3 regions of the Blautia sp. MCC269 genome follow, and region 3 is predicted to be linked to each of the others. Evidence: predicted binding sites of a transcription regulator. Region 3 holds the regulator's gene; each other region holds the start of a gene.
The links. Region 3 encodes Rex, which represses fermentation and respiration genes when NADH is low (regulators of the CRP and FNR family bind a similar motif). Its sites were predicted from a motif close to ATTGTTAANTANTTAACAAT; they were not measured.

Region 1 (6,863 bases), on a different contig from region 3:
TAATCAAAACGCTCGATTCCTGCAAGAGATGCGGTTGTTCCGCAGAGCTCCGATTCCTCGGTTTCCGGATTCACATAAATTTCACCCCGGGCAAAGGAATCAGGGAAAATACCTGCCAGGAATTCATTCAGATAATCTCTGTGAGGCCCTTCTGTGATAAAGCTTCCTTTCAGGAAATCATAGTCCAGATTCCAGCGTACCGTGTTGCGGTTACGGAGGTAATTCTGGAATACCGGTGCCTGCGGAAGGTCTGCAGCTCTGTCGATTCCCCGGCGGAGAAGGGCAGTGTCCTTTGTGGCAACGGTATGCCAGAGATCGGACATCAGCTGGGTGCTGTTTACAATGTGAAGTTCCGGCATATCGGAAGTTCCGCCGAATGCAGCAGCCTCTGCAGGTGGGCGGTCTGTTTCGCCAAGTAGAAGAATTCCGGGGCATACGATCTCACACACCATTCGGGTCATACGCAGCAGAGAGTGAAGCTTCCAGAGATTTTCTTCCGGCATCATCGGAAGGACACCAAGGCTGAATATAGAAGCACCTTCATTTGCAAGTTCCAGGATCTGAAGAAGCATTGCATTGAAATAAGCCGGAGTCTGGAGCACACATGGCGTACCGGACTGTGGGTCATCCACAGAAAGACTTAACGGGATCTCAAGAGCCAGGCGGATACCTGCTTTCCTACAGTTAGCTGCAAGTGTGTACAGATCTTCGGAGGTTCCGATCTCCGGGATAATGCGAAGAGAGCAGTTGGAGGTTGCCTGGAAAAGATCTGTCAGGTACAGAGTGTCTGCTTTGCATTCACTGATATAGTCCAGCTTATCGGACAGCCCGGAAAGAGTATCTGCGAAGTCAGCAGGATTTACAGCCATTCCGGTGAAAGTAGTCTTACGGAACCAGTCAGGATCAGCAGCGCAGGTCTGGTCAGCTTCCTTCATGGAAAGAGAGCGCTCACGATAAATCTCTTTCATTTTTTTTGTGAGGCTTGAGAATGTGCCGGCAACTTCCGGATGATCGCGGAACAGCTCACAGTAAAGCCATTTCAGATCATTGTAGTAGTGTTTCAGACGTTTCTCGTAGAGGGCATCGTAAGCTGTGTCCTCCTTGGAAGTTTCGACTTTCAGAGGCTCAATCTTGGAAGTAGTAACTTTCGCCGGCTCAGTCTTGGAAGTCTCGACCTTGATCGGTTCGGTCTTGGAAGTCTCAACCTTGATCGGCTCGGTCTTGGAAGTCTCAACCTTGATCGGCTCAGTCTTGGAAGTCTCGACCTTGATCGGTTCGGTCTTGGAAGTCTCGACCTTGATCGGTTCGGTCTTGGAAGTCTCAACCTTGATCGGCTCAGTTTTGGAAGTCTCGACCTTGATCGGTTCGGTCTTGGAAGTCTCGACTTTGATCGGTTCGGTTTTGGAGGTTTCGACTTTAAGCGTTTCCTTCTTTACGGTTTCAAGTTTTTTCACTTCGGCTTTAGCATTTTCAACAGATTTGGCAACACTGGAACTGGTGCCGGCAGCAGAGGTATTTTTTTTCAGCTGCTTTTCTTTTTTTGCCTGCATGGCAGCTTTCTTTTTCTGGAGTCTTTTTGTTGACATATAGAGTTCCTCCTTAGATAAAATGATATTTTCGGTATAAAATGTAAACTCTCTCACCGGAGAGAGAAACAGAGCTACAGCTTATGAAAAACAGGACGGCGGTTTTTAAATACAGCATAATAGGAAAAACCACATTCACGGAGAACATCAGCCGCCTTGTCAAAAGCGTAGCCAATCTTATCCGGAGTATGGGCATCTGCACCGATGGTGATGATCTCACCGCCAAGCTCACGGTAACGTCGGATAATATTGACACATGGATTCGGTTCACCAAGCCCGTAGTGATAACCGCCTGTGTTCAGCTCGATTCCCACATTTTTGCGGATCAATGTCCGCAGGATCTCGTCCAGGATCTCCTTATATCTTCCATAAGAATACTGACGGTTCTGATTTGGACCATAACGTACTACATAGTCGATATGTCCGTACACATCCATCTCGTCAAAAGCAGCGATATTTTCCAGGATGGATTCAAAATATTCCATGTAGCATGCGGATTCCTTACGGCCCTCAAAATAAGAAGGATAATAAGGATCGTATCCGTGCACCACATGGGAGGAACCAATAACGAAATCAAAGGGAACTTCTTTCAGAAGATCGGAAAAAGATTCTGCAAGCTGAGGCTGAAGTCCAAGCTCGATCCCGAAGTTAACCTGGATCTGGTCTTTAAAAGCATCCGCAAGACTCTCAAGTTTCTGGCGGTATGCAGGGATGTTCAGGGAAAAATCAAGATTTTCCGGAGTATCGGGATAATCCGGATCAAAATGTTCAGTAAAACAGATTCCCGTGAGACCCTGGTCTGCGGCAGTCTGGATCATTTCTTCCATCGGTGTATCGGAATCTGCGGAAAAAGAGGAGTGCATATGGCAGTCCCATAAAATTTTCTGGTCCATTTTGTACCTCCATATTCAAGCCTTTATATTCTGTGACAATGATCGTATCTGCCTGTTATGAATCCGGGAAAGTCAAACTCCCAGCGGGAATATAGATATCCGTTTTGGGAATCAGCAGGACAGAACTTTCTATCAGAGAATTATAGCACATTTTTCAGAAATTTTCTTAATATTTATTTTAATGTTCTTTTTTATAAATAGCTCTTGAATTTTTGTTTGGAATTAGGTACAATATGAAACAGGTTGATGTTTCTTTAACAAAGGAACGATTTAAATCACCATTCAATTCATAGGAGGAATTTATCATGGCAGTAAAAGTTGCAATTAATGGTTTTGGACGTATCGGTCGTCTTGCATTCCGTCAGATGTTTGGAGCAGAAGGATTTGAGATCGTAGCAATCAACGATCTTACATCTCCTAAGATGCTTGCTCACTTATTAAAATATGATTCTACACAGGGAAGATATGCTCTTGCTGATAAAGTAACAGCAGGCGAGGATTCCATCACAGTAGACGGAAAAGAGATCAAAATCTATGCTAAGGCTAACGCTGCAGAGCTTCCATGGGGAGAGATCGGTGTAGACGTAGTTCTTGAGTGCACAGGTTTCTACACATCCAAAGACAAAGCTCAGGCTCATATCGATGCAGGTGCTAAGCACGTAGTTATTTCCGCTCCGGCTGGAAACGACCTTAAGACAATCGTTTACAACGTAAACCATCAGGGTCTTACAAACGAGGACAAGATCATCTCCGCAGCTTCCTGTACAACAAACTGCCTTGCACCAATGGCTAAGGCTCTTAACGATCTTGCACCGATCAAATCCGGTATCATGTGCACAATCCACGCTTACACAGGCGATCAGATGACACTTGACGGACCGCAGAGAAAAGGCGATCTGAGAAGATCCCGTGCAGCTGCAGTTAACATCGTTCCGAACAGCACAGGTGCTGCTAAAGCTATCGGACTTGTTATCCCAGAGCTTAACGGCAAACTTATCGGTTCTGCACAGCGTGTACCTACCCCAACAGGTTCTACAACAATCCTTACAGCAGTAGTTGAAGGAAACGTTACTAAAGAGCAGATCAACGCAGCTATGAAAGCAGCTTCCAATGAGTCCTTCGGATACAACGAGGATGAGATCGTATCCAGCGATATCGTTGGTATGAGATTTGGTTCCCTCTTCGATGCTACTCAGACAATGGTACTTCCACTTGAGAATGGCACAACAGAGGTTCAGGTAGTTTCCTGGTATGACAACGAGAACTCCTACACAAGCCAGATGGTTCGTACAATCAAGCACTTCGGAAAACTTCTGAACGCTTAATTTTCTGCGAACGGGTGTAGAAGAATAGACTCAGAAAGGGTCCGGTCTGAAGAGGACCGGGCCCTTTTTTTCCAAAAGACCAAACAAAAAAATGTCTGAGGAATGACTGTTAACAGAGCGGACAACAATACCGCTCGCCCTTATTCATCTGCTTTTGCAGAAATAAAAGTTAAGGAGATATAGAGATGCTGAACAAAAAAAGTGTTGACGATATCAATGTAAAAGGACAGAAAGTACTTGTAAGATGCGACTTCAATGTTCCGCTTCAGGATGGAAAGATCACAGATGAGAACCGTCTTGTAGCTGCTCTTCCTACAATCAAGAAACTGATCGCAGACGGCGGAAAGGTTATCCTTTGCTCCCACCTTGGAAAACCGAAGGGAGAGCCGAAACCGGAGCTTTCTCTTGCACCTGTAGCAGTTCGTCTTTCTGAGCTTCTTGGCCAGGAAGTAAAATTTGCAGCAGATCCTGAGGTAGTAGGACCGAACGCAAAAGCTGCTGTAGCAGAGATGAAAGATGGCGATGTAGTTCTTCTTGAGAACACACGTTATCGTGCAGAAGAGACAAAGAACGAAGACAAGTTCAGCAAAGATCTTGCTTCCCTCTGTGATGTATTTGTAAATGATGCATTCGGAACTGCTCACAGAGCTCACTGCTCTAACGTAGGTGTTACCAAATATGTAAAAACAGCAGTTGTAGGATATCTGATGCAGAAAGAGATCGATTTCCTTGGAAACGCTGTAAACAATCCGGAGAGACCATTCGTAGCAATTCTTGGCGGTGCTAAGGTTTCCAGCAAGATCTCTGTAATCAACAACCTTCTTGACAAGGTAGATACACTGATCATCGGTGGTGGTATGTCCTATACATTCTCCAAGGCTATGGGCGGACATATCGGAACATCCCTCTGCGAGGATGATTACCTTCAGTATGCTCTTGACATGATGAAGAAAGCAGAGGAGAAGGGCGTGAAGCTTCTTCTTCCTGTAGATAACAGAATCGGTGATAACTTCTCCAATGACTGCAATATCCAGGTTGTAAAACGTGGTGAGATTCCGGACGGATGGGAAGGAATGGATATCGGACCGGAGACTGAGAAGCTTTTTGCAGACGCTGTAAAAGATGCCAAGACTGTTGTATGGAACGGACCGATGGGATGCTTCGAGATGCCGAACTTCGCTCATGGTACAGAAGCAGTTGCCAAAGCTCTTGCTGAGACAGATGCAACAACCATCATCGGTGGTGGTGATTCCGCAGCAGCTGTAAATATCCTTGGATATGGCGACAAGATGACACACATCTCCACAGGTGGCGGTGCTTCTCTTGAGTTCCTTGAGGGCAAAGAGCTTCCGGGCGTAGCAGCAGCTAACGATAAAGACTGATAAAAAATAAAGTGTTCCGCGAACACGAAAAGGAGATAAAAACAATGGCAAGAAAGAAAATTATTGCTGGAAACTGGAAAATGAACATGACACCAAGCGAGGCTGTAAAGCTTGTTGAGACTTTAAAACCGCTTGTTGTTAACGATGAAGTTGACGTAGTATTCTGCGTACCGGCTATCGACATCATTCCTGTTGTTGAGGCAGCTAAAGGAACAAACATCCAGGTTGGCGCTGAGAACATGTACTTCGAGGAGAAGGGTGCTTACACAGGCGAGATCGCTCCGGCTATGCTCGTAGATGCTGGCGTTAAGTACGTAGTACTTGGACATTCCGAGAGAAGAGAGTATTTCGGTGAGACAAACGAAGACGTTAACAAAAAAATGCTTAAAGCTTTCGAGCATGGTATCACACCGATCATGTGCTGTGGTGAGACACTTACTCAGAGAGAGCAGGGCGTAACAATGGACTTCATCCGTCAGCAGGTTAAGGTTGGATTCCAGGGTGTTACAGCTGATCAGGCTAAGACAGCAGTTATCGCTTACGAGCCGATCTGGGCTATCGGAACAGGTAAGACAGCTACAACAGAGCAGGCTCAGGAAGTTTGCGCTGATATCCGTAAATGCATCGCTGAGATCTATGATGATGCTACAGCAGCAGAGATCCGTATCCAGTACGGCGGATCTGTAAACGCTGCAACAGCTCCTGACTTATTCGCTCAGGCTGACATCGACGGCGGTCTTGTAGGCGGCGCTTCCCTGAAACCAGATTTCGGAAAGATCGTAAACTACAAATAAGAATAAATAAAGAAAGGGGCTTCGGCCCCTTTTTTTAATGGAATAATGGAAATATCTATTTGTCAAAAAACTCTCTCTGACATAAATACACAGAAGTAAAAATTCGGTGTTTATGCTCAGAGAGAGTTTTTCTCATTTTCGGAGGAAGAATTGTTTTTCTCCGAAACTTCTTTTGGATTATTATTCATTTCATCCGGATCAGGAATATGTTCTACGATATCTTCAATATCACAGTGAAGAATGGAACACAACCTGTCTATTGTAAAAATTTCAATGTTTTTGTTTTTTCTAAGCCTGTCCAGAAGAGAACGGGTAATTTCATAGTGTTCATAAAGATCATACTGAGTAATACCACGTTCTTTCATTGTGACCCAAAATCTGTCATATTTTATCATATGTTTATCCTGTCCGATTCGTCCTTGAATTAATCTTATTATGAATGTAAAATTGGAATCACAACAGTGTCCTTATAGAGACACTATGGAAAGGAGAAACAATGAGGAAATTTTTGAAGGTATTTTTTTCGCTGGCGGTTACCATATATTTTTCGACTACCATGTTCTATTGTTTTGTGGCCGGAGCACCGCAGAATGGAAAAGGAGCTGTAATTTATGTCGTGTCAGCAGCAGGCCTGTCAATTCTGTTTCCGGCTTTTACCTGTGGCTGTCTTCATTACATTATCTATCTCAGGAAAAAACTGGATAAACAGGGCAAATAATCAGGATTTATGGTATGATAAAGAAAAACAGGGATGGATGAAACCGGACAGTTATGTATTATAATAGAAAGAAAGACCGTAACTGTGCGGAAGACGCTTATGTGATTATTTGTGGAGGGTTTTATGGGAAATATTCTGGATTATCTTGACTGGAGAGGGGATCTT
Region 2 (6,863 bases), on a different contig from region 3:
AAAGCGTGTTACTGTGAACAAAGAAGCAGTAACAAAGTGCCACGCTTGCTAAAAAATATGTGGAGGTGCTATTTATGAACAGGGAGGATGTAGAGAAACTGTCAACCGCTGCGAAAGGTAAGATTAATTTACTGAACAGCAATTTCGGAAAATACTTTATGCGGGCGATCATGGCCGGATTTTTTATTGATGTGGCGATGATCTATAGTAATGTAGTAGGAAATGTATTTTCCAAAACATTCCCGGAATGGGGGAAATTCCTCGGAGCCCTGGTGTTCTCTATTGCGGTTCTTCTGATCGTAATGGTAGGAGGAGAGCTGTTTACCGGTAACAATCTGGTAATGGCATTTGGTGCGTATGACAAGAGCGTATCATGGAAAGACGTGGGCAAGGTCTGGGGAATCAGTTACATCGGCAACTTTGTGGGATGCCTGATCCTGGCTCTGATCTTTGTTGGTGCCGGAGCGTCCGGTACAGCAGATTACTTTGCGGGATTTATAAACGGAAAACTCAGTATTCCGGCAGGACAGATGTTTTTCCGTGCGGTGCTCTGTAATTTCTTTGTCTGTCTTGCAGTTCTCTGCGGCATTAAGCTGAAGAGTGAGTCAGGCAAATTCCTGATGATCACGATCTGTATTTCAGGTTTCGTTGTCAGCGGATTTGAGCACTGTATTGCAAATATGGGTATCTTTACAGTTGCATTCTGTATGGTGCCTGGGTTGTCTGTCGGTGCTATGCTTAAGAGCATGGTGATCGTAACATTGGGAAATATAGTTGGCGGAGGCGTGCTTCTGGCATGGCCGCTTAGAAAGATGAGTGCAGATAAATAGTATGGCAAAGGCTTTATACATAGCGGAGAAGCCCAGCGTGGCACAGGAATTTGCGAAGGCTTTGAAGATCAACGGTCAGAGAAAAGACGGATATCTGGAATCAGCAGATTCTGTGGTAACCTGGTGTGTAGGACACCTGGTTACCATGAGTTATCCCGAAAAATATGATATCAAGTATAAAAGGTGGAGTTTTGATACCCTGCCTTTTTTGCCGCGCGAATTTAAGTACGAAGTGATCCCCGGAGTCAAAAAGCAGTTCGAGATCGTAAAAGGACTGCTGAACCGACCGGATGTGGATACCATTTATGTGTGTACCGACTCCGGACGTGAGGGTGAATATATTTACCGTCTGGTAGCCCAGATGGCAGGAGTGAAGGGGAAAGTCCAGAAACGAGTGTGGATCGATTCCCAGACAGAAGAAGAAATTTTAAGAGGGATCCGGGAAGCAAAAGATATCTCGGAGTATGATAATCTGGCAGCGTCTGCCTATCTCCGCGCAAAGGAAGACTATCTTATGGGAATCAATTTTTCCAGGGTGCTGACCTTGCGTTACGGAAGCAGTGTGACCAATTATCTTCATTCCAAATATCAGGCCATTGCGGTGGGCCGTGTAATGACCTGTGTCCTTGGTATGGTGGTGCGTAGAGAGCGGGAGATCCGTGTCTTTGTGAAGACACCGTTTTACCGAGTCTTAAGCAGCATTGCCCTTGCAGGTGAAAGTTTTGACGGTGAGTGGAGGGCTGTGGAAGGCAGCCGGTATTTCCAGTCCCCGTATCTTTATAAAGAAAATGGTTTCAAGAAAAAAGAACATGCCCAGATGCTGATCGATCAGCTGATGGTGAACCAGCCCCTTTCCTGTACCGTGGAGAAAGTGGAGCGAAAAAAAGAAAACAAGAATCCGCCCCTTCTTTTTAACCTGGCGGAGCTTCAGAACGTCTGCTCCAAGCTCTTTAAGATCAGTCCGGATGAAACACTCCGGATCGTGCAGGAGCTTTATGAGAAGAAACTGGTGACGTATCCGAGAACGGATGCCAGAGTGTTGTCTACAGCAGTTGCCAAGGAGATATACAAGAATATTTCCGGCCTTCGAAATTATCAGCAGGCAGGAGCTGCGGCAGCAGAGGTTCTGGGAATGGAATCCTGGAAAAACATTGCGAAGACCAGGTATGTGAATGACAAGCAGATCACAGACCATTATGCCATTATTCCTACCGGCCAGGGGCTGAATGCACTGGGAAGTGTGTCTCTTACCGCACAGAGAGTGTATGAGACGATCGTGAGGAGGTTTTTATGTATTTTTTATCCTCCGGCTGTTTATCAGAAAGTGAGCCTTGTGACGAAACTGGACGGGGAATCATTCTTTTCCTCTTTTAAAGTTCTGAAAGAAGAAGGCTATCTGAAGATCGCCACGAACTCTTTTGCCCGGAAAAAAGCTTCCGACAGTGAGAAAGGCAGCAACGGGGAAGAGGAGGAAGTTTCCTGTGATACCGTGCTTCTGGAGGCGTTGCAGAAGCTGAAAAAGGGTGATATACTTCCTGTGAACGGTTTAAGTATCAAGGAAGGCGAGACTTCGCCGCCCAAACGATACAATTCTGGTTCCATGATCCTTGCCATGGAAAATGCGGGACAGCTGATCGAGGATGAAGAGCTCCGTGCCCAGATCAAGGGAAGCGGGATCGGCACCAGTGCCACCCGTGCGGAGATCCTGAAGAAACTTTTTAACATCAAGTATCTGGCGTTGAATAAGAAAACCCAGGTGATCACGCCCACACTTCTGGGGGAGATGATCTTTGATGTGGTAAACTGTTCTATCCGGCAGCTTCTGAACCCGGAGCTTACGGCAAGCTGGGAAAAAGGCCTCACCTACGTGGCAGAGGGCAGCATCACGGAACAGGAATATATGGACAAACTGGAACATTTTGTGCGGGTGCGGACCCAGCAGGTGGAAGCAAGCAATTATCAGTACAACCTGCGGCAGTTCTTTGACGCGGCCGCTGTAAATTACAGGAAGCCGGAGCGTGCTTCCAGACAGGGAGGAAAAAAATCATCATGATGAAAGATTTTACCATCAGCAATATGCTGGATCTGAATGAGACCATCGCAGCAGAGCTTTTTGAAGGAAAGACTTATCCGTGGGAGGTTCTTCCGGAGATCGGAGATTTTATCATTAAACTTGGAAAAACACTGGATCCTTCTGAATATGAGGAGAAAAGTGAAAATGTATGGATCGCAAAATCAGCCACTGTAGCTCCGACTGCAAGTATTACCGGACCGGCTATCATTGGTAAGGATGCAGAGGTACGTCACTGTGCCTTTATCCGTGGTAAGGCCATTGTTGGCGAGGGAGCAGTTGTGGGAAACTCCACAGAGCTTAAGAATGCGGTGCTCTTTAATAAAGTACAGGTTCCGCATTATAATTATGTTGGAGATGCGGTACTTGGATATAAATCCCATATGGGTGCCGGATCAATCTGTTCTAACGTGAAATCAGATAAGAAGCTGGTTGTTGTGAAAGATGGGGATGAAAAGATCGAGACTGGTCTTAAGAAGTTTGGAGCAATGCTGGGAGACCATGTTGAGGTTGGATGCGGTTCCGTGCTGAATCCTGGGACTGTGATTGGACGGAATTCTAATATTTATCCGTTGTCACCGGTAAGGGGATGCGTTCCGGCGGATTCCATTTATAAAAATGCGAAAGAAATTGTGAAGAAAAAATAGTTTTTTTGTTTTTTGAAATAAGTTCTGCTTGGTAAACAGCGGAAGGTTCGAGGAGGGGAAGCACTCACAGTTGCGAAGGCTTCGCAACTTTGAGTGCTTTCTCCCCTCAGAACTCCCCGTTGGAAAAGTGCAGAACTGAAATCCACAAAAACATCCACATGCAACACACCCATCCACATAAGACAATAAGAAAAATAAAACAATTAAGATAGAAACAAAATCTGTCGAAGTATCACCAGTCCCATAATATGGACTGGATAAAACCAGTAAAAGAAATATTTCGCCGCTTTTCCGCGGATAAATCCCCTCTCCCCATTGTACAGGTTAATGGACAGAAAGGCGAAACAGGCTCTCCATTCATAGTAAAGCCAGCAGCTTCCAAGGATCGCCTGTCCGGGCTTATCGTTTCGCATATAGTACATGATCAGGAGAAAAATATATCCCCGCCATCCGTAATCTGCTTTCAGAAAAATGGAAACAACAAGCAGTCCCAGGATACAGAGAAGCTGTGTCAAGCGCTTATTCTTAAAATATTCGATGGCACAAAACGCCAGGTATCCCAGGAAAAGCGTGAAAAACACATTCTGTCTTTCATAATGCAGTGTGTTTGTGAACATCAGGTTCCAGGGAATCTCTGAGATCAGAGCAAAAAGAAGGAGATTCCGTCCATAACGGAACCGGCTCCTGGTATGTCGGAAACCTTCCAACAGGAGAAAGCAGAAGATGGGAAAAGCCACTCTACCGATATCGCGGAAAATAAGATACACACTGTATTCTCTTCCAAGAAGCGTAAACAGGACTTTCTGTGCAGGCGGATACATGCTTAAAAGCACAGCTCCGGTATGATCGATCAGCATGGTGATGATGGCAATCATCTTCAGGGCGCTTCCGCTGAGAATACGGTATTTTTCTGGAAAAACAGAATCCACAGATGCATTCATGAAAAATATACCTCCAGGGTTAAACTTGATAATATATTATCATATACATCGGACAGTTGCCAGAAATATTTGACAGTTAGGCATGCAATACTGCCAGAATAACTTCCAATATTATGCGTTTTATGGCAAAAATTTATCAAATATGACTGGACGAAACAAAGGTTTTGTGAGAAAATAGCCGTAGGGTGTTATCGAACTTTTTTTCTCAATAACATCGGTCAATCTATACTTGAAAGGAGTTTTAAAATGATTTATTCACGCGAAGTAGAAGAAATGTGTCCAGTGGCACAGGGCGTACATCATGGTGCCGCTCCGATCCCGGAAGAAGCAAAATGGGTTCAGGCAAAAGAAGTAAAGGATATCTCCGGATTCACACACGGTGTAGGCTGGTGTGCTCCACAGCAGGGTGCCTGTAAGCTGTCCCTTAACGTAAAAGAGGGAATCATTCAGGAGGCACTTGTTGAGACAATCGGATGTTCAGGAATGACTCATTCTGCTGCTATGGCTGCTGAGATCCTTCCAGGACTTACTGTAATGGAGGCACTGAACACAGACCTTGTATGTGATGCAATCAATACAGCTATGAGAGAGCTTTTCCTTCAGATCGTTTACGGACGTTCCCAGTCTGCATTCTCCGAGGACGGACTTGCAGTAGGAGCTGGTCTTGAGGACCTTGGAAAAGGACTTCGTTCTCAGGTTGGTACAATGTATGGAACTCTGAAAAAAGGACCTCGTTACCTTGAGATGGCTGAGGGTTATGTTACAGGTATCGCTCTTGATGAGGACGATGAGATCATCGGATACCAGTTCGTAAGCCTTGGAAAAATGACTGACTTCATTAAGAAAGGTGATGACCCGAACACAGCATGGGAGAAAGCAAAAGGTCAGTACGGCCGTGTTGCAGATGCTGTTAAGATCATCGACCCAAGAAAAGAGTAATTACACTTCGTAAGGTAAAAATATCAGGAGGTTACAGGAAATGGCTTTATTTGAATCATATGAGAGACGAATTGACAAGATCAATTCTGTTTTAAACAGCTATGGAATCGCTTCTATCGAAGAAGCTGAGAAAATCACTAAAGACGCAGGTCTGAACGTTTACGATCAGATCAAAGGCATTCAGCCGATCTGCTTCGAGAACGCTTGTTGGGCTTACACAGTAGGTGCAGCAATCGCAATCAAAAAAGGCTGCAGAAGAGCCGCTGACGCAGCAGCAGCTATCGGAGAAGGCCTTCAGGCATTCTGTATCCCAGGATCCGTTGCAGACACACGTAAAGTAGGTCTTGGACATGGAAATCTTGGAAAAATGCTTCTTGAGGAAGAGACAGACTGCTTCTGCTTCCTTGCAGGACATGAGTCTTTCGCAGCAGCTGAGGGTGCTATCGGTATCGCCGAGAAAGCAAACAAAGTTCGTAAAAAACCTCTTCGTGTTATCCTGAACGGTCTTGGAAAAGACGCAGCTCAGATCATCTCCCGTATCAACGGCTTTACATACGTAGAGACAGAGTATGATCCATATAAGAACGAGGTTAAAGAAGTATTCCGTAAATCCTATTCAGAGGGACTTCGTGCAAAAGTTAACTGCTACGGCGCTAACAGCGTTCCGGAAGGTGTTGCTATCATGTGGAAAGAGGGTGTTGACGTTTCCATCACAGGAAACTCCACAAACCCAACTCGTTTCCAGCATCCAGTAGCAGGAACATATAAAAAAGAGTGCAACGAGAAAGGCAAAAAATACTTCTCCGTTGCTTCCGGCGGTGGTACAGGACGTACACTTCACCCGGATAACATGGCAGCAGGTCCTGCTTCCTACGGTATGACTGATACACTTGGACGTATGCATTCTGACGCTCAGTTCGCAGGATCTTCTTCCGTACCGGCTCACGTAGAGATGATGGGTCTCATCGGCGCTGGAAACAACCCGATGGTTGGTATGACAGTAGCAGTAGCTGTTTCCGTACAGGAAGCTGCTGACGCTGGCAAATTCTAATTTCGAATAACGAAAAATATTGGAAAAGGCTGTAAACTCAAGGGTTTGCAGTCTTTTTCTTTTTGAGTGGAAATAAAATGTTCTCAAAAAGTGCGAAAAAACAGGAATAGCTAACATATATCTAACACGTAGCGAACACTCGTAGTTAATACTTTTAAAATATAAAAAAGATACCGTAAGGTCATCAGTCTTGATGAGTTTACGGTATCCTTTTTGAAGTGTAAAGCGGAATGGGAAAGACCGCTTTGTATTACAATTATATTTAAAAAGGAAGGAGACCGGGAGTTTTAACACTCCCGGTTAAAAGTATGAAAAAGAAAAAGTTGTTTAGCAGTTGCATTTACTTGCTTGCTGTTTACAGGTAATAATATATCGAAAAAATGT
Region 3 (6,863 bases):
GTAATGTTCATATTCAGACCGTTTTCACGGTAACCGATACGTTCCAGAAATTCTCTCTGCGTATCGTCCGGGGAGGAAGTATAACCGGAAATGGAACGGTAATTATAAGCCAGAGCTTCGTTATAATTTGCAGTTGCACCGTCAGTGTACTGAATCTTTGTGGAAGTCTGTGAAATCCGGTAAATGGAACTGTCCGATTCCTTGATTTCGCCGATCTGTTTCTGGGAACCCAGAGAATAAGCGGTGTACTGGCTGTTTTCGTCAGCATGGTAATCATTCATCAGAAAGCTGGCGTTAACTGCCAGTTCTGAAAGGATGATTCCTGTACAAAGCAGAGTGATAACTGCTTTTTTCCATGATTTGAAATTCCGGCTGTACATAAAAAGTCTCACAGAAATCAAGGTAACTGCAGCGTAAAAAACGGTCAGATAGATTTTTGATGTATGTTCACCGGGGTGAATATTATCCAGAAAAAACAGAAGAACCGAAAAAATGATCCATCCTCTGGAAAGAAGAACTGCGGTATGGTCATCCAAGTAAATCAGATAAAAACAGGCAGCCAGAAAGATCAGAGCGGCAATTCCCACATAGGAATATCTGCACCAGTAACTTTCCACAGTTTTGAACAATGAAAATACCATATAAAAAGGTTTCCAGTAAAAAATCAGTGCTATGACAGCAAGAAAACAGGCCAGCATACTTTTTTTCTGTGCAGATAACGTAGAAGAAAGAAAAAGGGCAATAACCGCCAGGATTACCAGAGTACCACAGAACAGAGAAGTACTGTTTGGAGTACTGTGCGCGCCCAGGTGGTAACTTTCCAGAATGGTGGGAAGCTGTCCGACGAAAGAAAAATCCTTCAATGCTGCAAGGTCCAGAGAACCACGGTTGGAATTTCCCATGGCAAGTACAGTGGGTAAAAACAGAACCGCGCTGCACATAAGCCCCAGAAACATAGAGAGGCCATAACGGAATATCATGACCAGGGCTTTTCGTGGAATATGGCTGTATTTTCTTGATGATCCCAGAAAATATAAGGCAAGTTCAAAAAGAAACCACAGGGCGGAAAATACACAGTTGATACCACCGCTGTACCAGTTAAAAAGAATCGACAATGCCACCCAGACAGAAAGCTTCCAGATGGATGATCCATGTATGATCTGATAGGTTCCCAGAAGAATCAGCGGAAGAAGATAGACACCGTCAATCCACATGATATTACTGCTCTGGGCAATGGTATACTGGCAAAGACCGTAACAGCAGGATAAAAGGACAACAAAAAAAGTTCTTGCAGATTCCGTGTTTTCTGTCAGATATTTCCGGAAGCGGTTTACAAGAAAAATACTGAAGGTCATGGAAGCCAGAGATAATTTCAGCAGTACCAGGATGTCAAAAAATGAATGGAGATTTTCTTTTGGAAAAAAGACACTCAGAAGCATAAACGGGGAGGAAAGATAATAGCTGAAAACAGCGATATTGGTACCTCCCAGTGTTTTTCCAAATGTATAAAAAATGCTGTTTTTCTGCGCCAGAACATCCTTGAAATAAGCATAAAAATCCAGATACTGAATGCTGGCATCATCCACAGCCAGTGATTTGTTGCCAAAAGGGGCATAGCCACAGGTGATAAATAAAATCAGTAAAACTGCAAAAGTAAGACCAAATGCAGAAAAATAAATGCGCTTCTTTTTCACAGGTTCCTCCTCCGGGATGATTATAACAGAGCTGGCCGTCAGGCCAGCTCTTCCCATTTTTCATAAAGTTCTTCCAGTTCTTCCGAAATGGCAGCTTTTTCACGGCTTAATTTGGTACATTCTGCCACGTTGGTGCAGACATCCGGGAGAACCATGGTATCGTCAATTTCCTTATCTCTTGTTTCCAGTTCCTCAATGCGGGCTTCCACTTTTTTCAGTTCTGCTTCCCGTTTTCGTTTCTTCGCCTGTTCTTCTTTCATCTGCTGCCAGGAAAGTTTGTTTTCGGAAACCGTTTTTTCTTCCTGAGGGGCCTCGGGAGAATCAATTCCCGGAGCATAGGCGCTGGTCAGTTCTTCTTTTTTCTCCAGATAGTAATCATAATCGCCAATGTAATTGACCACAGCCTGATTGGTAAGTTCCATGATCCTGGTTGCGGTCTGATTGATGAAATAACGGTCATGGGAGACATAAAGGACAGTACCGGTGTAACTTACCAGTGCTTCTTCAAGGATTTCCTTGGAAGCGATATCCAGATGGTTGGTAGGCTCATCCAGAATCAGGAAATTGGCTTCGGAGAGCATCAGCTTGGCAAGGGAAACACGGCCTCGTTCTCCACCGGAAAGTGCGGAGATTTCTTTAAATACATCGTCTCCGGTAAAAAGAAATGCTGCAAGCATATTTCGGATTTCGGTCTCTGTAAGAGTCGGATACGTATCGGAAATCTCCTGGAAAATAGTCTTATCCATATGAAGAACATGATGTTCCTGGTCATAATAACCGATCTGCACCTTGGAACCAAGAGAAAATTTTCCGGCATCTGCTTCGAGAAGACCATTGATAATTTTCAGCATGGTAGTTTTGCCGGTTCCGTTGTTTCCGATCAGTGCCACACGTTCGCCACGTTTGATATCAAAAGAAATATCGGAGAACAGAGTCTGTCCCGGAAATGCCTTGGAGAGTTCCTCCACATGCAGGACATCGTTTCCACTTAATACACGGGGTTCCAGGGAAATCCGCATACGATCCTGAATTTCCAGAGGTTTTTCGATACGCTGTACACGATCCAGCATCTTCTCACGGCTTTCGGCACGTTTGATAGATTTTTCTCTGTTAAAGGACTTCAGTTTGGCAATGACTGCTTCCTGATGTTTGATGTCTCTCTGCTGATTTAAGTATGCCTTGTACTGGGCATCGCGTAGCTGGGCTTTTTTAAGAGCATAAGCAGAGTAGTTTCCACTGTAGACACGGGTCTGTCCGGCCTCAATTTCCACTACCTTTGTGACAACTTTATCAAGGAAATAACGGTCATGGGAGACAATAAATACAGCTCCCGGATAATTCAGAAGGTAGGTTTCCAGCCATGAGATACTTTCCATATCCAGGTGGTTGGTAGGCTCATCCAGAAGCAGGATATCCGGTTTGGAGAGAAGCATCTTGCCAAGGGCAACACGGGTTTTCTGCCCTCCGGAAAGCGTCTCGATCTGTTTGTCAAAATCCTCTTCTGTAAAACCAAGACCCTTTAAAACACCGGTCAGTTCACTTTTGTAGGCATAACCGTTTTCCAGTTCAAACTGATGGGTAAGACGGGTGTAAGTCTCCATCAGACGGTTCAGGTCCTCGCCCTGTACATGGTTCATTTCCTGCTCCAGATTACGGATGCGGCGTTCCATATCAATGATGTGCTGCTTGGTAGTAAGAAGTTCTTCATAAATTGTATGGTGCCCGTGAATGTCCTGATACTGGGCCAGATAGCCGATATTTTTGTCACGTGCAAGAACAACATTGCCGGAGTCAGCGGAAATTTCCTGCATGATGATCCGAAGAAGGGTTGTTTTTCCTGCACCATTGCATCCGATAAGGGCCGCTTTTTCCCGGTCTTCAATGTGGAAGGATGCGTCATTTAAAATTACTTTTTCGCCAAAGGCTTTGCATATATTCTGACATGATAAAATCATAAAAACTGTCCTCCTGTATAAAGAATTGTCTCTGTCTGGTCATAAAACAGGGAAAATCCTCCACCTATTATAACGGAAACCGCCAGGATTTCAAAGAAAAAATCATTTTTTTAAAAAAATATGAAGAAATTTGTACAGAACTCACAACTTTAATTGACAGGAAAATGTCAATTCGGTATAATTAACCTAGTGTAAGGTAAGGAGGAGAACTATCGTGGAGACAAAACAAATCTCGAAAGCGGTGATTAAGCGTCTGCCACGCTATTACCGCTACTTAGGAGAGCTGATGGAAGACAATGTGGAGCGTATTTCTTCCAATGAATTAAGTAAGAAGATGCATACCACAGCTTCCCAGATTCGTCAGGATCTCAATAATTTCGGCGGTTTCGGGCAGCAGGGGTATGGCTATAATGTACATTATCTTTATACGGAAATTGGTAAAATTCTCGGATTGGACATCGTTCATCCGATGATCATTTTAGGTGCCGGTAATCTGGGACAGGCACTTGCCAATTATGTGGACTTTGAGAAACGTGGCTTCAAACTGGTGGGAATTTTTGATGTAAATCCTGTGCTTGAGGGTATTGCAGTCCGCGGACTTGAGATTCAGATGCTCAGTGAACTTCCGTTTTTCCTGAGAGAAAATAATGTAGAGATTGCAATTCTCACTCTTCCGAAGAACAAAGCCAAAGAAATGGCAGATATTCTGGTGGAGAACGGAATCAAAGCAATCTGGAATTTTGCACATCTTGATCTGGAGACACCGGATGATGTAATTGTGGAGAACGTGCATCTTTCCGAAAGTCTTATGACACTGTCTTATAATCTGAGTAAATACAGGCAGGAGCATGTGGAAAAGTAGAAAGTGTTAAGCTGCCGGAAACGGCAGCTTTCTCTATTAAGAGGGGAGGCAGGGCACAGCATGAAAAAAATTGTTACCTGCGAGGAGATGAAGAAGCTGGATGGTGCCACCATTCATCATATCGGAGTGGCATCAGAAGTTCTGATGGAGCGGGCAGCACTGAAAGTAGTAGAAGAAATAGAGAAATATCTCGAAAAAAATGAAAGAATACTGGTTGTATGCGGAAGCGGCAATAACGGAGGCGATGGTATTGCCGTTGCCAGACTGCTTTATCTGAAGGGAATCCGGGCAGAATTCTGCATGGTCGGAAACAAAGACAAAATGACCAGAGAAACGGTGCTTCAGTATAAAATTGCCACAGGATATCAGGTCCCGGAAGTGAATAACCCGGACTGGAGTGAATATACTACTATAGTAGATGCCGTGTTTGGCGTAGGCCTGGTGCGTCCGATCGAGGGACATTATGCGGAAGTTATTCATGAGATGAACAGTGCCCGGGCAAAAAAGATCGCTGTTGACATCCCATCAGGAGTAAACGGAGATACAGGCCTGGAAATGGGAATTGCCTTCAGCGCGGATCTGACTGTTACGTTTGGTTACCGGAAAAGAGGACTTTGCTTTTATCCGGGCAGATTGTATGCAGGAAAGATTGTTACCGCTGATATCGGAATCTATGAGCAGGAAGCTGTAAAGGCATCTGCATGTTGTCTGGAGCAGGAAGACCTGAAACTGTTTCCGGAGCGTGATCCCGGCGGAAATAAGGGAACTTTTGGAAAAATTCTATTTGTTGCCGGAAGCGAGGGAATGTGCGGGGCTGCTTATTTAAGCGCCAGTGCTGCTCTTCATGCCGGGGCGGGAATGGTAAAAATTCAGACAGTAGAAGAAAACAGGATTCCATTGCAGATTCTTCTTCCGGAGGCTATGGTATGCACCCGGTTTGATGAGGAATCCAACGAACAGCTTCTTTCCTGGTGTGATATCCTTGTGATTGGACCGGGACTGGGAACATCGGGGGCCAGCCGTGAGAGAGAACAGTGGTTTCTTACGGCAGCCGCCCGGGAGAAAAAGCCACTGATTCTGGATGCAGACGGACTGAATCTTCTGGCAATGCATCCTCAGTGGAAGGAATTCCTGGGTGAAAATGTTATTCTGACGCCGCATATCGGTGAGATGAGCAGACTTTGTGTAAGAACCATATCGGAAATCCAGGGAACAATTGCACAGACCGCAGTGGACTATGCGAAAGAAACCGGTACCGTATGTGTCCTGAAAGATGCCTGTACAGTAATTACAGATGGGAAAGGCGATCTGTATTTGAACCTTTCCGGTAATTCCGGTATGGCAACTGCCGGAAGCGGAGATGTGCTTTCCGGGCTTCTGGCAGGAGTATTATGTATGTATCTGAAAACGGAGGAACATCCCTCCATGGTTTTAAAGGCCGCGTTAGGTGTTTATCTTCACGGACTTTGCGGCGATCTTGCAGCCGCTGAAAAAGGAAAGCGCAGTATGCTGGCAGGCGATATCATTGAATATCTGCCCCAGGCTTTAGCGATAGGTGAAGAGGAGTCAAAATCATGAAAAAATACGAGAGAGTCAAGGCACTGGTATCTCTGGATGCCATTGCTCATAATTTTGAGGAAATGCACAGAAATGTGAAAGAAGGAACAAAAATCATTGCAGTGATCAAGGCGGATGGCTATGGCCATGGTGCGAGAGCAATTGCACATCTGATTCACGATTATGATTATATCTGGGGTTTTGCCACAGCAACGGCAGAAGAAGCGCTGGAACTGCGTCATGCAGGCGTTACCAAACCAATCCTGATTCTTGGCATTGTATTCGAAGAATATTATGAGGAGCTGGCTGCCAATGACATCCGGATTACCATTTCAGATCTGAATACAGCAGTGGAATATGCGAAGGCAGGAGAGCGTATCGGAAAAAATGTACATATTCATCTGGCATTGGATACAGGAATGACAAGGATCGGATATGCGGATATTCCGGAAAATGCAGTAAAGATTGAAGCGGTTTCCAAAATTCCGAATCTTGTAATTGAAGGAATGTTTACGCATTTTGCCAGAGCAGATGAGTTTGACCGTTCTCCGGCACTTGTACAGCTTGACAGATATCTTCGTTTTGCGGATCTTCTGGAAAAGAGAGGAGTCCATATTCCGGTACGCCACTGTTCCAACAGTGCGGGAATTATCCGTGTGCCGGAGGCAAATCTTAACGTTGTCCGTGCGGGAATTACCATTTACGGTATTTATCCGTCGGAAGAGGTGGAACGGGATGTGATAAAACTGACACCAGCCATGGAACTGAAAAGCCATGTGTCCTATGTGAAAAATG

Region 1: the regulator Rex is predicted to act here: its motif matches at 2,722-2,741, upstream of gap (type I glyceraldehyde-3-phosphate dehydrogenase).
Region 2: the regulator Rex is predicted to act here: its motif matches at 4,514-4,533, upstream of GPK88_RS10210 (iron-sulfur cluster assembly scaffold protein).

The regions. Positions count from the first base shown of each region.
Region 1 covers NZ_WQQE01000038.1:152,787-159,649, reverse strand. The annotation lists gene GPK88_RS12170 (alpha-amylase family glycosyl hydrolase) at 1-1,586, opposite strand, end outside; gene GPK88_RS12165 (histidinol-phosphatase HisJ family protein) at 1,661-2,479, opposite strand; gene gap (type I glyceraldehyde-3-phosphate dehydrogenase) at 2,785-3,804, shown strand; gene GPK88_RS12155 (phosphoglycerate kinase) at 3,990-5,186, shown strand; gene tpiA (triose-phosphate isomerase) at 5,231-5,980, shown strand; gene GPK88_RS12145 (helix-turn-helix domain-containing protein) at 6,097-6,345, opposite strand; gene GPK88_RS12140 (hypothetical protein) at 6,477-6,698, shown strand; gene GPK88_RS12135 (Mbeg1-like protein) at 6,822-6,863, shown strand, end outside.
Region 2 covers NZ_WQQE01000029.1:50,572-57,434, reverse strand. The annotation lists gene GPK88_RS10230 (formate/nitrite transporter family protein) at 75-830, shown strand; gene GPK88_RS10225 (DNA topoisomerase) at 832-2,883, shown strand; gene GPK88_RS10220 (LbetaH domain-containing protein) at 2,880-3,548, shown strand; gene GPK88_RS10215 (TraX family protein) at 3,752-4,489, opposite strand; gene GPK88_RS10210 (iron-sulfur cluster assembly scaffold protein) at 4,736-5,428, shown strand; gene GPK88_RS10205 (GGGtGRT protein) at 5,469-6,479, shown strand.
Region 3 covers NZ_WQQE01000039.1:34,254-41,116, forward strand. The annotation lists gene GPK88_RS12925 (YfhO family protein) at 1-1,694, opposite strand, end outside; gene GPK88_RS12930 (ABC-F family ATP-binding cassette domain-containing protein) at 1,733-3,649, opposite strand; gene GPK88_RS12935 (redox-sensing transcriptional repressor Rex) at 3,864-4,511, shown strand; gene GPK88_RS12940 (NAD(P)H-hydrate dehydratase) at 4,572-6,089, shown strand; gene alr (alanine racemase) at 6,086-6,863, shown strand, end outside.